One region of the Clostridium sp. CM042 genome, then DNA from elsewhere that is predicted to be linked to it. Evidence: riboswitches for the same ligand, from Rfam matches in the RefSeq annotation. Region 1 holds a riboswitch; each other region holds the start of a gene.
What was found. A riboswitch is a leader RNA that binds a small molecule or an ion and turns the genes downstream of it on or off. The one in region 1 is predicted to bind S-adenosylmethionine.
Positions count from the first base shown of each region.

Region 1 (4,290 bases):
AGGCTATCTTCTCCAAAAGTTGTAATATGTGTACCTTGCGAAGCAACGGAAGTAGAAAGAAGAGCGGTAGAAGATGCAGGTAGAAATGCTGGAGCTAAGAAAGTCCAACTTATAGAAGAACCACTAGCAGCGGCAATCGGAGCAGGACTTGATATTACTAGAGCAAGTGGTAATATGGTTATTGACATTGGTGGAGGTACAACTGATATTGCAGTTATTTCTTTAGGAGGCATGGTTGTACGTGAATCAGTTAAGGTAGCTGGTGATAAGTTTGATGAAGAGATTATAAAATATATCAGAAAAAAACATAAATTAATGATTGGTGAGAGGACTGCAGAGGATTTAAAAATAAACATAGGTTGTGCTTATAAACAAGAAGAAGAGACAAGCATGGAGATAAGAGGAAGAGATTTAATTACAGGTCTTCCTAAGAATTTAGAAGTATCATCAGACGAAATGAGAGAAGCTTTAAAAGAGACGGTATCTTTAATAGCAGGATGTGCACATTCCGTATTAGAAAAAACTCCACCTGAACTTTCAGCAGATATAGCTGATAAAGGTATAGTTATGACTGGTGGAGGTGCATTGTTAAAAGGCTTAGGTAAGCTCGTACAAGAGGTTACTAAAGTACCGGTATATCTAGCGGAGGATCCGGTTTCATGCGTAGCACTCGGAACAGGTAAAGTATTGGATTATATGGATAAGTTAGATAATTCGTTCAATGGAAGAGAATTATACTTAACAGAATAAAAAGTATAAACAAGCTATAAAAATAAGCAATACAATTATTAGTTTAATTGTATTGCTTATTTTTATATTATATGAAATTTCTGAATTAAAATCGTGGATAATTATTTAAACAGGACTTAAATTATTTTCTTCATTGTTAAGGGAGTACAAATAATATGAATGCAAAAGAGATCTGCTTAAAACATTAGCAATTTCCATTACCAAACTCAATCTTATGTTTCTATTAGTAAACAATTCACTGTCATCACTTGAATCTACTATACCTATTAATGAAACATTGCCTACCTTAGGAAGGGTTTTCCCTACACCTTTGCCAGGATGAATTGGATAATTTCTAGCTTGGAGTTCTCCAATGTTTGAAATGTCTCCTAAACAAGCATCTACACCTATTATAGTACAATTTGGGTGCAAAGCATTTATTTTAGATAATTTACTATCTATGTTTAAGGCATGAATTGGATTATCTATAGTGCCATATACAGGTAATGGAAAGGAACTATTTTTTAAAAGTGTACCAACTAAAGGACCTAGACAATCACCTATACATCTATCGGTACCTATGCAAACAACTAAAGTATTTTTGTCAATATAGTCTTTTAGAAAATTAGAAAGTGTATAGTATGCTAAAGGATCTTTATAATGGATTTTAGCTTTACTCAAGAAATATACCTCCTTGTATTGCGCTGGGAAAAATAATTAGTTTCCTATGAATAATTTATATGAATAAATCCCGCGTATTATTATAATAAAAGAATAAAAAAATGATTAATAGAAAATAATACATATGTATATTAATTATATAAAGGAAAACCAAATAAAAAATATAATGAATTATTTGTGGGGAATAGTAAGTTGTATCAATGCTTAATATTGAGCAAATATGCGAATAATATAGTTATGTAGAGGAGAAGTCGTTTATTAAAAGAAAATAGACTTGAAATTAATTAATTAAAGTTGTATAATAATTCTTGTCGACACGGTAAAACGGCAAAATGATAAAAAATATAATATGCTGGCATGGCTCAACGGTAGAGCAGCTGACTTGTAATCAGCAGGTTGTAGGTTCAATTCCTATTGCCAGCTCCATAAGTGGAGGAGTTCCCGAGTGGCCAAAGGGGGCAGACTGTAAATCTGTTACGTAATGTTTCGATGGTTCGAATCCGTCCTCCTCCACCATTTATAATGATTTACAATAAATTATGGTTTACAATAAATTATGGGAGCATAGCTCAGCTGGGAGAGCATCTGCCTTACAAGCAGAGGGTCACAGGTTCGAACCCTGTTGTTCCCACCATAATAATCTCTTTAAAATAGAATAAAATGCATGCTGGCATGGCTCAACGGTAGAGCAGCTGACTTGTAATCAGCAGGTTGTAGGTTCAATTCCTATTGCCAGCTCCATATATGGAGGAGTTCCCGAGTGGCCAAAGGGGGCAGACTGTAAATCTGTTACGTAATGTTTCGATGGTTCGAATCCGTCCTCCTCCACCAAAAGACATCTATAGATGTCTTTTTTATTTTTAGGAGAGTTTAGATTTTGTTGACACTATAGAATGCATGTGGTATTATGATTAAAACTTAATAATTGATAACTCTTATCAAGAGAGGTGGAGGGAAAAAGGCCCTATGAAACCCGGCAACCGGTGCAATGCACCATGGTGCCAATTCCTGCAGTTATAATCTGCAAGATAAGGGAGATGGTTAAATCACCTCTTCTTATATTTGGAAGAGGTTTTATTTTTTTACAAGGAAATTCCAGAGCAGTAGAAAGGAGAATTATAATGAAAAGACTATTTACATCAGAATCTGTTACAGAAGGACATCCAGACAAAATTTGTGATCAAATTTCAGATGCAGTACTCGATGCTATTTTAGAACAAGATCCTTATGCTAGAGTTGCTTGTGAAACAGCAGTTACTACAGGAATGGTTTTAGTTATGGGAGAGATAACAACTAATTGTTATGTAGATGTTCCTAAAGTTGTTAGGAATACCATTGAAGGCATAGGATATACTAGAGCAAAATATGGTTTTGATGCTAGTACATGTGCAGTACTTACATCTATTAATGAACAATCGCCAGATATAGCTATGGGAGTTGATGAGGCCTTAGAATCTAAATCAGGTGAGGTTGATAAGGTTGACTCAATAGGTGCTGGTGATCAAGGCATGATGTTTGGGTTTGCAACCAATGAGACACCGGAGTACATGCCACTACCGATTGCTATGGCTCACAGATTAGCAAGGAAATTAAGCGAAGTAAGAAAAAATGGCACATTAGATTACTTAAGACCAGATGGAAAGACTCAAGTTACTGTAGAGTATGAAGATAATAAGCCAGTAAGAATAGATACTATTGTTATTTCAACTCAACATGCAGAAGAAGTAATTCATGATCAAATTGAAAATGATTTAAAAGAGTATGTAATAAAACCTGTAGTTCCAAGTGGATTATTAGATGAAAATACTAAATATTATATAAATCCTACAGGTAGATTTGTAATTGGAGGACCGCAAGGAGACTCTGGTTTAACAGGAAGAAAAATAATAGTAGATACTTATGGTGGATATGGAAGACATGGCGGTGGAGCATTCTCAGGAAAAGATGCGACAAAAGTTGATAGATCTGCTGCATATGCTGCAAGATGGGTTGCTAAAAATTTAGTTGCTGCAGGAGTTTCAGATAAATTGGAAATTCAGTTAGCTTATGCTATAGGTGTAGCTAAACCGGTGTCTATAGAGGTTGAAACTTTCGGAACAGGAAAAATCGCCGATGATAAAATAGTTCAAATAGTTGAAAAAGTATTTGATTTAAGGCCAGCTGTAATTATAAGAGAATTAGAACTAAGAAGACCTGTTTATAAACAAGTAGCTGCCTATGGACATTTTGGAAGAATTGATTTAGATCTTTCATGGGAAAAACTAAACAAGGTTGATGAAATAAAAAAGTACGTATAATATAAAAAAAGGGATAACAATTATTAATTGTTATCCCTTTTTAGTGCATGTGATTATTAAGCAGTATTTTGATAAAACCTAAGATAGGGGTATACTGAACATAAGAGATGTAAAATACATATGATATAATAACATTAATAATAATATTATTGTTAATAATATTATTAATGTTATTATATGAATTTATAAATAGGAGAGATTTTATGCCGGAAATACAAGGGATAATCGAAGATGTAGTATTTCATAATGAAGAAAATGGATATATAATTGCTCATTTGAATGATAATAAAAAGCAGATAACTGTGGTAGGCATTGTGCCATATATAAGTGAAGGGCAGAACCTGAAATTAACGGGGGAATGGGTTACTCATCCTCAATTTGGCAAGCAATTTAGAATAATACAATGTGAGGAAATAATACCTAGTTCACTTGAAGGTATAGAAAAATATTTAGCTTCAGGAGTTATTCAAGGAATTGGACCAATAACTGCTAAAAAAATTGTACAGCACTTTGGTGAAAACACCATGAATATATTAGATAATGAAATTGAAAGATTAAAAGAGATTGATGGTGTAGGACAAAA
Region 1 is NZ_CM143646.1:2,174,880-2,179,169, reverse strand. Features, by position in the region: gene mreB (rod shape-determining protein MreB) at 1-750, shown strand, start outside; gene yyaC (spore protease YyaC) at 856-1,410, opposite strand; tRNA gene ACWJJ7_RS10265 (tRNA-Thr) at 1,762-1,836, shown strand; tRNA gene ACWJJ7_RS10260 (tRNA-Tyr) at 1,842-1,926, shown strand; tRNA gene ACWJJ7_RS10255 (tRNA-Val) at 1,969-2,044, shown strand; tRNA gene ACWJJ7_RS10250 (tRNA-Thr) at 2,077-2,151, shown strand; tRNA gene ACWJJ7_RS10245 (tRNA-Tyr) at 2,157-2,241, shown strand; SAM riboswitch class I at 2,343-2,445, shown strand; gene metK (methionine adenosyltransferase) at 2,532-3,707, shown strand; gene recD2 (SF1B family DNA helicase RecD2) at 3,911-4,290, shown strand, end outside.

Region 2 (4,290 bases), 160 kb from region 1:
CATTATTGCAAGCTTATATACAGCATCAAAGCCATCAACATCAGAGGTTGGATCTGCTTCAGCATAACCCTTTTCTTGAGCCTCTTTTAGTGCCTCATCAAAGCTAATTCCATCCATTGTCATTTTGCTTAATATGTAATTAGTTGTTCCATTTATAATTCCAATTATTTGCTCAATCCTATTGGCTGTAAGGCTCTCATTAATTTCACGTATTATTGGAATCCCACCAGCTACACTTGCTTCATAATAAAATAATACGTTTTCTTTCTCTGCCGTTTTAAATAACTCTTCACTACAGTTTGCAATAACTAATTTGTTAGCAGTTACAATGTGTTTTTTAGCTTTCATTGCGCGTATCATGTACTCCTTAGATTCTTTTCTTCCACCAATAAGTTCAACCACAATTTTTATGCTTTCATCATTTATAATATCATCAACATTATCTGTTAATATTTCCTTAGATATAATAATATCTCTTTTTTTATTTATATCTTTTACGAGTATTTTAGCGACCTCTATTTCATAATTTGAACGTTTCATTATTTCTTTTCTATTTTCGTGAAGTATCTTCCATACACCTGTCCCAACATTTCCAAAACCTAAAATTGCTATTTTCACCTTTTTCATATTAATTTTCCTTTCTAAACTTTAAAGTTATTCCTCCGTCACCGAAGGTGATGGAGGAATATAGTTAGGAACAAGTCCTTAGTTTGAAACCAACTGCCAAAGAACCATTAACTTTTTATTGAACTGATTTTTCTAGAGCTTGCGTCAAATCGTATATAATATCATCGATACCCTCAACGCCAATTGAAAGTCTTATCAAATCTGGAGTAACTCCAGCAGATTTTTGCTCCTCTGCGTTAAGCTCTGCATGAGTTGTACTTGAGGGGTGAATTACTAGAGATTTTGCATCTGCAACATTTGCAAGTAGTGAGAATAATTCTACACTATTAATAAATTTCTTTCCAGCTTTAAGACCGCCTTTTATTCCGAAAGTGAATATTGATCCTGCTCCCTTTGGTAGGTATTTTTCAGCTAATTCTTTATATTTGTTTCCTTCAAGTTCAGGATAATTCACCCATGAAACATTTGGATTCTTACTCAAAAATTCAACAACTTTCCTAGCGTTTGTTACATGTCTCTCAACTCTTAACGATAATGATTCCAAACCTTGAAGAAATAAAAATGCACTTTGAGGGCTAAGCGTCGCACCAGTGTTTCTTAAAAGTTGAACTCTAGCCTTTAAAGCAAATGCTGGAGCACCTAAATTAGCATATACTATTCCATTATAACTTTTATCTGGAGTTGTAAAATCAGGGAATTTACCGCTTGCTGCCCAATCAAATTTACCAGCATCAACTATAATTCCACCAATAGTAGTTCCATGTCCTCCAATGAACTTTGTTGCTGAATGAATAATTACATCTGCACCATACTCAATTGGACGACAAAGGAAGGGAGTTGCAAAGGTATTATCAATAATAAGGGGTATTTTATTTTCATGAGCAATATTCGCTACTGCTTCTATATCTAGAACATTTATTTTTGGGTTTCCCATTGTTTCGGCATAAAGTGCTTTTGTTTTATTCGAGATAGCTTTTCTAAAATTTTCAGGATCATCTGGATCAACAAATGTTACGTTAATTCCGAGTTTTCTAAGAGTAACATTAAATAGTTCATAAGTACCACCATATAGAGTGCTTGCAGCTACTATTTCATCACCTGAATTTGCTACATTAAGTATTGCATAGAATGTTGCAGCTATTCCTGAAGCTGTAGCAAGTCCTGCTACTCCGCCTTCAAGAGCGGCTACTCTTTTTTCAAAAACGTCTGTAGTTGGGTTCATTATTCTTGAATATATATTTCCTTCTTCTTTTAATTGAAATAAATTTGCTGCATGATCTGCATTTTTAAAAACATAAGATGATGTTTGATAAATTGGAACTGCTCTTGATCCTGTAGTAGGGTCTGGAACCTGCCCTGCATGTACCTGTAATGTTTCAAAACTTAATTTTCGCTCGCTCATATTAATTTCTCCTTTTATAATTATTTTTCTAAATAAAAGCTGCTCTCCTATAAGGAAAGCAGCATGATTAACTTTAATAAACAATAAAATTGTATCATAAAATTCGCTATCGTCCTTATCTTTCAGATTTTATAATCTGATGGAATTGACACCATTGCACTCTTTTTAAGAATGCTGGTTGTCGGGCATCATCGGGCCAGTCCCTCTGCCGCTCTGGATAAGTTGTATTCAGTTGTTAGTATTTAGTACATTATTTATTTAGATTTTTGGAAAAGAAAAAAAAGCTACTTTCCTATAAGGAAAGTAGCAATAGTTAACTTTAATAAACAATAAAATTGTATAATAAAATTTGCTAACATCCTTATCTTTCAGATTTTACAATCTGCAGGAATTGACACCACTACATTCGAATAAGAATGCTGGTTGTCGGGCTTCATCGGACCAGTTCCTCTGCCACTCTGGATAAGTTGTATTCGGTTATTAGTATTTAGTATATTACTCATAAAAACAATTGTCAATACTTTTTTTAAAAAGATAAAGATATTTTAATTATGACCTTTTATAATACTATAAGCTGCACTGAACATACCAAATAAAATGCCTGTAATCGGGAATATAATCCAATTAATGTGCCATAAATTAAAAAGTAATCCACTGACAAGGAAGACACAGACTGCTAATGGCCATACGATAGCAGCAACTGCACCAATAACTTTATTAGCTTCGGTTTTTTCTTTTGAAAACTCACCAATGTGTAAAAGTATACTAAAACTCTGCTTAATATTTCCAAAATATATGAAGATGAAAACGGCAATAGTAACCATCATAAGTAAAACAACTACTCCATAGCTAGATGCATTGTCGCCAAAAGCGGATGATACGAAAAGTGTAACTGGTGATATGATAAATATGCATACACCTGTTATTACAGATACCATATATGTTGATGAAAAAGCATTATATTTTTGCTCTATAATTGCTTTTACATTAAGAGGTAAATCAAAACCACTTTGTAGATATTTGTATTTTTCGAGCTTCATACCAGAGTAAATGAATAAGGCTACAGCGGGTACAAGTAGAATAAACAGTGCAATAATACCAAACATATCGCTGAAATCTTTTGAAATACCTTTACCGATAATGCCATTATCTACGAGAGTGGTAATTAATATTAATATAGCCGTTGCTACAATACATAAAGAAACACCAATACCCAACAATAAGCCAGATTTCTTTTTTGCAGCCATAAAATTATCTGCTTCTTCTTGTGTAATGGTTTTAAGTATAACATCATCTTTCGTGTACTCAATTCCAAGTTCATCAATTAATTCATCAATATTGCCAAATTCTGAAATTACAATACCAATAGCCTCATTTTCCGATTTTCCATTATTTTTATGTTCGTTATATTTTTCTTCCATGTTCCATAATAAATCATTTTTTAATTTAACCGTCTGGTTTGTTTTTGGTAGGACTTTAAACATATTATCTAAATAACTTTTTATAGTTTCCATTCTAATCCCTCTCCCTAATAAATTTATTAATAACTTCTTTCGTTAAGAGCCATTCTTCACATTTCTCTTTATAGTAGGTTAGACCTACGGGGGTAATTCTATAATATGTGCGTCTTTTACCAAAGGTTTCATCTTTATAGAAAGATTCGATATAGCCGTTCTTCTCAAGACGGTTGAATGCCGAATAGAGTGTGGTCTCTTTCATAACGTACTTCTCCTCTGATAATTTCTTAATATTTTTTGATATTTCATATCCGTAGGATTCGCCATCTTGAAGCATAAAAAGAATAATTGTATCATTATATCCTCGAATTACATCGCTGCTTATCAAATTATATCCTCCTTTGATTTTACTGCATCTGTAGTACTTTGTCTGTCGTAGTAATTTAAGAATAACACAATTACTACGACAGGTAAAGTATTTTTTGAAACTTGCCCAGTAATAGTCGTTGCTTTTATTTGTTTTTACAATCAATGACATAATAAAAAAATGTAAGGTTTATTTAAGGTTAATGTTATCAAGAGATAAGATTAGCCTTATATAATGTACTTATAGCAAGATAACACTTTATGATTGTTATTTACCGAAGGAAAATATTTACTTAAAGGAATACAAGGAGGTACAAAATGATATATTGGGAACTTAAAAAAATGTTCAAATCGAAAACTGGAATAATTGTAGTAGCAATATTTATTTTACTTTGCGGAGCAATGGCGTTTATAAAACCAGAAATGGAAACACAGAAA
Region 2 is NZ_CM143646.1:2,013,081-2,017,370, reverse strand. Features, by position in the region: gene ACWJJ7_RS09525 (homoserine dehydrogenase) at 1-627, opposite strand, end outside; gene ACWJJ7_RS09520 (O-acetylhomoserine aminocarboxypropyltransferase/cysteine synthase family protein) at 743-2,029, opposite strand; SAM riboswitch class I at 2,142-2,253, opposite strand; SAM riboswitch class I at 2,388-2,498, opposite strand; gene ACWJJ7_RS09515 (permease prefix domain 1-containing protein) at 2,575-3,543, opposite strand; gene ACWJJ7_RS09510 (PadR family transcriptional regulator) at 3,545-3,874, opposite strand; gene ACWJJ7_RS09505 (hypothetical protein) at 4,171-4,290, shown strand, end outside.
Region 2: linked by a shared signal. The riboswitch ahead of ACWJJ7_RS09520 (O-acetylhomoserine aminocarboxypropyltransferase/cysteine synthase family protein) and the one ahead of metK (methionine adenosyltransferase) in region 1 are both predicted to bind S-adenosylmethionine.

Region 3 (4,290 bases), 670 kb from region 1:
ATCTAATTGTCCCTCGGCTAGTGCAGTGTTTGGTGCCACATAGTCAGTAAATTCTACTATTTCAAGAGTATATCCCTCTTTTGCGAGAATTGGCTTTATAGCCTCTAATATTTCTTTATGAGGCACCGGTGATGCACCTACCTTAATGATTTTTTTCTCAGTTACAGCCACCTCTTTTTTTGCTCCACATCCACTCAGTGTAAAAATCACAACTACTGTTAATAATATGCTTAGTATTTTTTTCATTTTTAATTTCCCCCTCTTATTTTTCTTTTAATATTTTTATAATTCAAAATTTATTTAATCATTTTTCTGTACAATATATTTCCTAAGGCTTGAATGATTTGCACAACTGCGATTAATATAATTACAGTGTATATCATGATATCTGACTTAAATCTATAGTAACCATATTTTACGGCTACATCTCCAAGTCCCCCTCCACCAATTGTTCCAGCCATAGCTGAGTAACCTATAATGTTTATTATTGTTAACGTAACTCCAAGAACTATAGAGGGCATTGCCTCTTTTAGCATAACCTTAAATATAATTTGATAGGTTTTTGCACCAAAAGATTTAGCGGCTTCAATAATTCCATAATCTACTTCTAAAAGTGCAGATTCTATTATTCTTGCAGCAAAAGGTGCTGCACCAAGCGTTAGAGGAACTATAGCTGCATTCGTACCTATGGTTGTTCCAACTATAAACTTAGTTAAAGGAAATATAGATATCATTAATATAATAAAGGGAAAAGACCTAAGTATATTTATTACTAAATTTAATCCTTTGTAAATTAAAGTGTTTGACCTTAAACCTTTAGGACCAGTTATAATTAATCCCACTGCTGAAATAAATCCTATAATAACTGTAAAAACCGTGGATACTGTTACCATATATATTGTGTCTATTAGTGCAGGTAATAAAATTTCTTTAAATAGCATTTATACTCCCCCTTTGTATTCCTCTTAAGTAGATAACAGTTATTAATTGATATATCCATCATTCTGCATTAAACAATCATTTATTTCCCACGCTATTGATTTTTCATCTAAATAGTTTAATATCTTTTCCTTATTATCCTCACTCGCATTTATTATAAGACTTCCCATTACGTTATCCCTAAATTTTTCAAGCCTTCCCCATACTATTGAAAAATCAATATTTAACTCCCTGGCAATTGATGTTATAAGACAACTCTGAGTAATTTCCTTTGTAAAAAATATTTTAATGTTATATCCCGTACTAGGCAGTAATTCTTCCTCTCCCATAAGTGTTTGCATTTCCTTTGTTGGCCTAATAAATAGTTCATCGGTAATGCCTTGGCTTTTAATTTCCCCTCCTTCTAAAAGAATAAATTTATTACAAATTTCTTTTACCACTTCCATCTGATGAGTAACTACAATAATTGTTATATTAAATTTGTTATTGATATCTCTTAAAAGCCCTAATATGGATTTTGTAGTTTTAGGGTCTAGTGCAGAGGTGGCTTCATCACAAAGTAATATTTTCGGATTAAGTGAAAGCGCTCTTGCGATTCCAACTCTTTGCTTCTGACCTCCGCTAAGTTGTTTTACATTGGTGTTTACTTTATCCTTTAGTCCTACTAACTCTATTAAACTATCTACTCTTTTTTTAATAAAATTTTTATCGTTTCCCCATATTTCTAGTGGAAATGCTATATTTTCAAAAACATTTTTACTATTAATAAGATTAAAACTTTGAAATATTATGCCAACATTTTTCCTAAACTCTCGAAGTTCCTTTTGACTTAGCTGTTTTACCCCTTTTTCCATTATATTAATAGTACCTGTATCATAGGTTTCAAGCCCATTAAAGCATCTAAGCAAAGTGGATTTACCAGCTCCACTATGACCAATAACCCCATAAATATCACCTTCCTCTACTGTAAAAGAAATATCATTTAACACTTTCACCCCTGAAAAACTTTTACTTACACCTCTAACTTTAATCATGATATCCCTTCTCCTTTTCATTTCTTATAATTCATCTTTACCTTTTGATACTTTATTTAAACATTGCTCTAAAAAAAAATAGAGACCAAGAATAAACTTGGGCTCTATTGCCAAACTTATTCTTATCTTGCAGCAATGCTGCAGGAATTAACACCATGTATCATAATAATGATACTGGTTGTCGGGTTTCATAGGGCCAGTCCCTCCACCTCTCTTGATAAGACACTATTAAATTTTACTTTCAATTTACAATAAAAACAAAAACCTCTTTCATCATTATATAATGATGAAAGAGGTATAAAATTACAAAGACACCTCTCTCATCTTCCGCTAAGTTACAATGAAATTAGCGCAGGATTTAGCACCTATTCAGACAATAACGTCTGATGGTTGCCGAGATGTCATCGGGCCGGTCCCTCTATCTCTCTTGATGAGAATTAACTGATTTATTAAATTAGATTTATAATATCACTATATGAATGTTATGTAAAGAAGTTTTTATTTATATTTTTTAATAATGATGTTTCATCAAAATATATATTTTGTTAATACTTTATATATAACATAAATATTCATGTTACATTATTTATGTTATAATATATTGTAATAATTATATTGTTCTAGGAGGATGGATACATTGTATGGCTAACGTTTGAAATGCCAATAAGAAATAATTAACACCTATAGAAAGTAAATCATATACCATGGTGTTATTGATAAAATTGTAAAATAATTATACTATACACACATAAAATAAGCACTTTTTTAATAGTATAAAAGAGACCCATAAGATCTCTTTTATGTGACCTAGCATTACAATTTTAGTAATATTCACTTTAATTATCACATAATAACAATTGAATATAGACCTAAAAATAGGATAATACTTATGGCGACCAAGTAAGACCCCCCCCTTGCGTATATATGAAGCATGGTCATCCAGGACTAACCCTGGACATTTTTTTGTATAATAAAAAAAAGGAGGAGATATTAATGGATAAGAATAAAAATGTAGAAACCGTAAAAATAGAACCGGTTAAAAAGAAACTTTGGAAAAAAATCGTTAAAGGTTTATTGATATTTTCTGCAATAATTTTCGTATCAGCTACGATAACTTTAGGATATGGTTATATTAAATATGGGGCTAAAATAGAGGCAACTATAAAAGATGCTAACAATATAGCACAAACCATAAACGAAACCGCTTTTAATACCCGAAAACCAACACAATTTTATGATACTAATGGTAAACTATTAAAAGAATTTAAGACCAATACATATTATTACACAAAAGAAGCAGACTTAAATCCCTATGTAGGCAAAGCTATTACTTCAATAGAAGACCAAAGGTTTTATGAACATGGTGGTATAGATTATAAAGGTATAAGGAGAGCTGCCTGGGTATATATAAAATCCAAGGGCAATATCATACAAGGTGGTTCAACAATAACGCAACAACTTGCAAGAAATGTATTCCTTACATTTGACGTAACCTTATCGAGAAAATTAGAAGAGTCTGTTATAGCTCAGAAATTAGAAGAAAGATATTCAAAAGAGCAAATATTGGAATTTTATATAAATAACATAAACTTCGGCAATGGATGTTATAGTATTGAAAGTGCTTCACAATTTTACTTTCAAAAGAATAATAAGGATTTAAGTATATCTCAAATAGCTATGCTTATTTCAATACCTAATAATCCATCTATTTATAACCCCGTGACGCATCTGGACAATGCTATAAAGAGGAGAGACTTAGTTTTAGATAAAATGCTAAGCTTAGAACAAATTTCACAAAATGATTTTGATACAGCAAAAGCAGAAGTTATCAAATTAAATATTAAACCTCATACAGCACCTGAACCTATGAGTTACGATATTCAATATGCTGTTCACAATGCAACCTTAAAGTTAATGGAGCAAGATGGTTTTGTTTCTAAATATTCTTTTAGTAATGATAAGGATAGAAAAGCTTATTTCACTAAATATAATGATGAATATGAGAATAAAGAAAAACAACTTCTTAGTGGAAGATATAGGATAGATACATCTATTGATACTACAAAACAAGAAAAATTACAAAGTGTAGTAGATAGTCATTTAGAGCAATATACAAGCACAGATGACAAAACAGGTTTATATAAAAAGCAAGGTGCAAGCGTTACTATAGATAATAGTACTGGTGAAGTAGTAGCTATAGTTGGCGGTAGAAGCCAAGATGGTAACACCTTTAACAGAGCCTTCTTAGGTGTAAGACAGCCAGGTTCCGCTATAAAGCCATTACTTGCATATACCCCTGCATTTGAAAAAGGATACA
Region 3 is NZ_CM143646.1:2,845,082-2,849,371, reverse strand. Features, by position in the region: gene ACWJJ7_RS13675 (MetQ/NlpA family ABC transporter substrate-binding protein) at 1-246, opposite strand, end outside; gene ACWJJ7_RS13670 (methionine ABC transporter permease) at 297-941, opposite strand; gene ACWJJ7_RS13665 (methionine ABC transporter ATP-binding protein) at 984-1,973, opposite strand; SAM riboswitch class I at 2,093-2,197, opposite strand; SAM riboswitch class I at 2,291-2,410, opposite strand; gene ACWJJ7_RS13660 (transglycosylase domain-containing protein) at 2,967-4,290, shown strand, end outside.
Region 3: linked by a shared signal. The riboswitch ahead of ACWJJ7_RS13665 (methionine ABC transporter ATP-binding protein) and the one ahead of metK (methionine adenosyltransferase) in region 1 are both predicted to bind S-adenosylmethionine.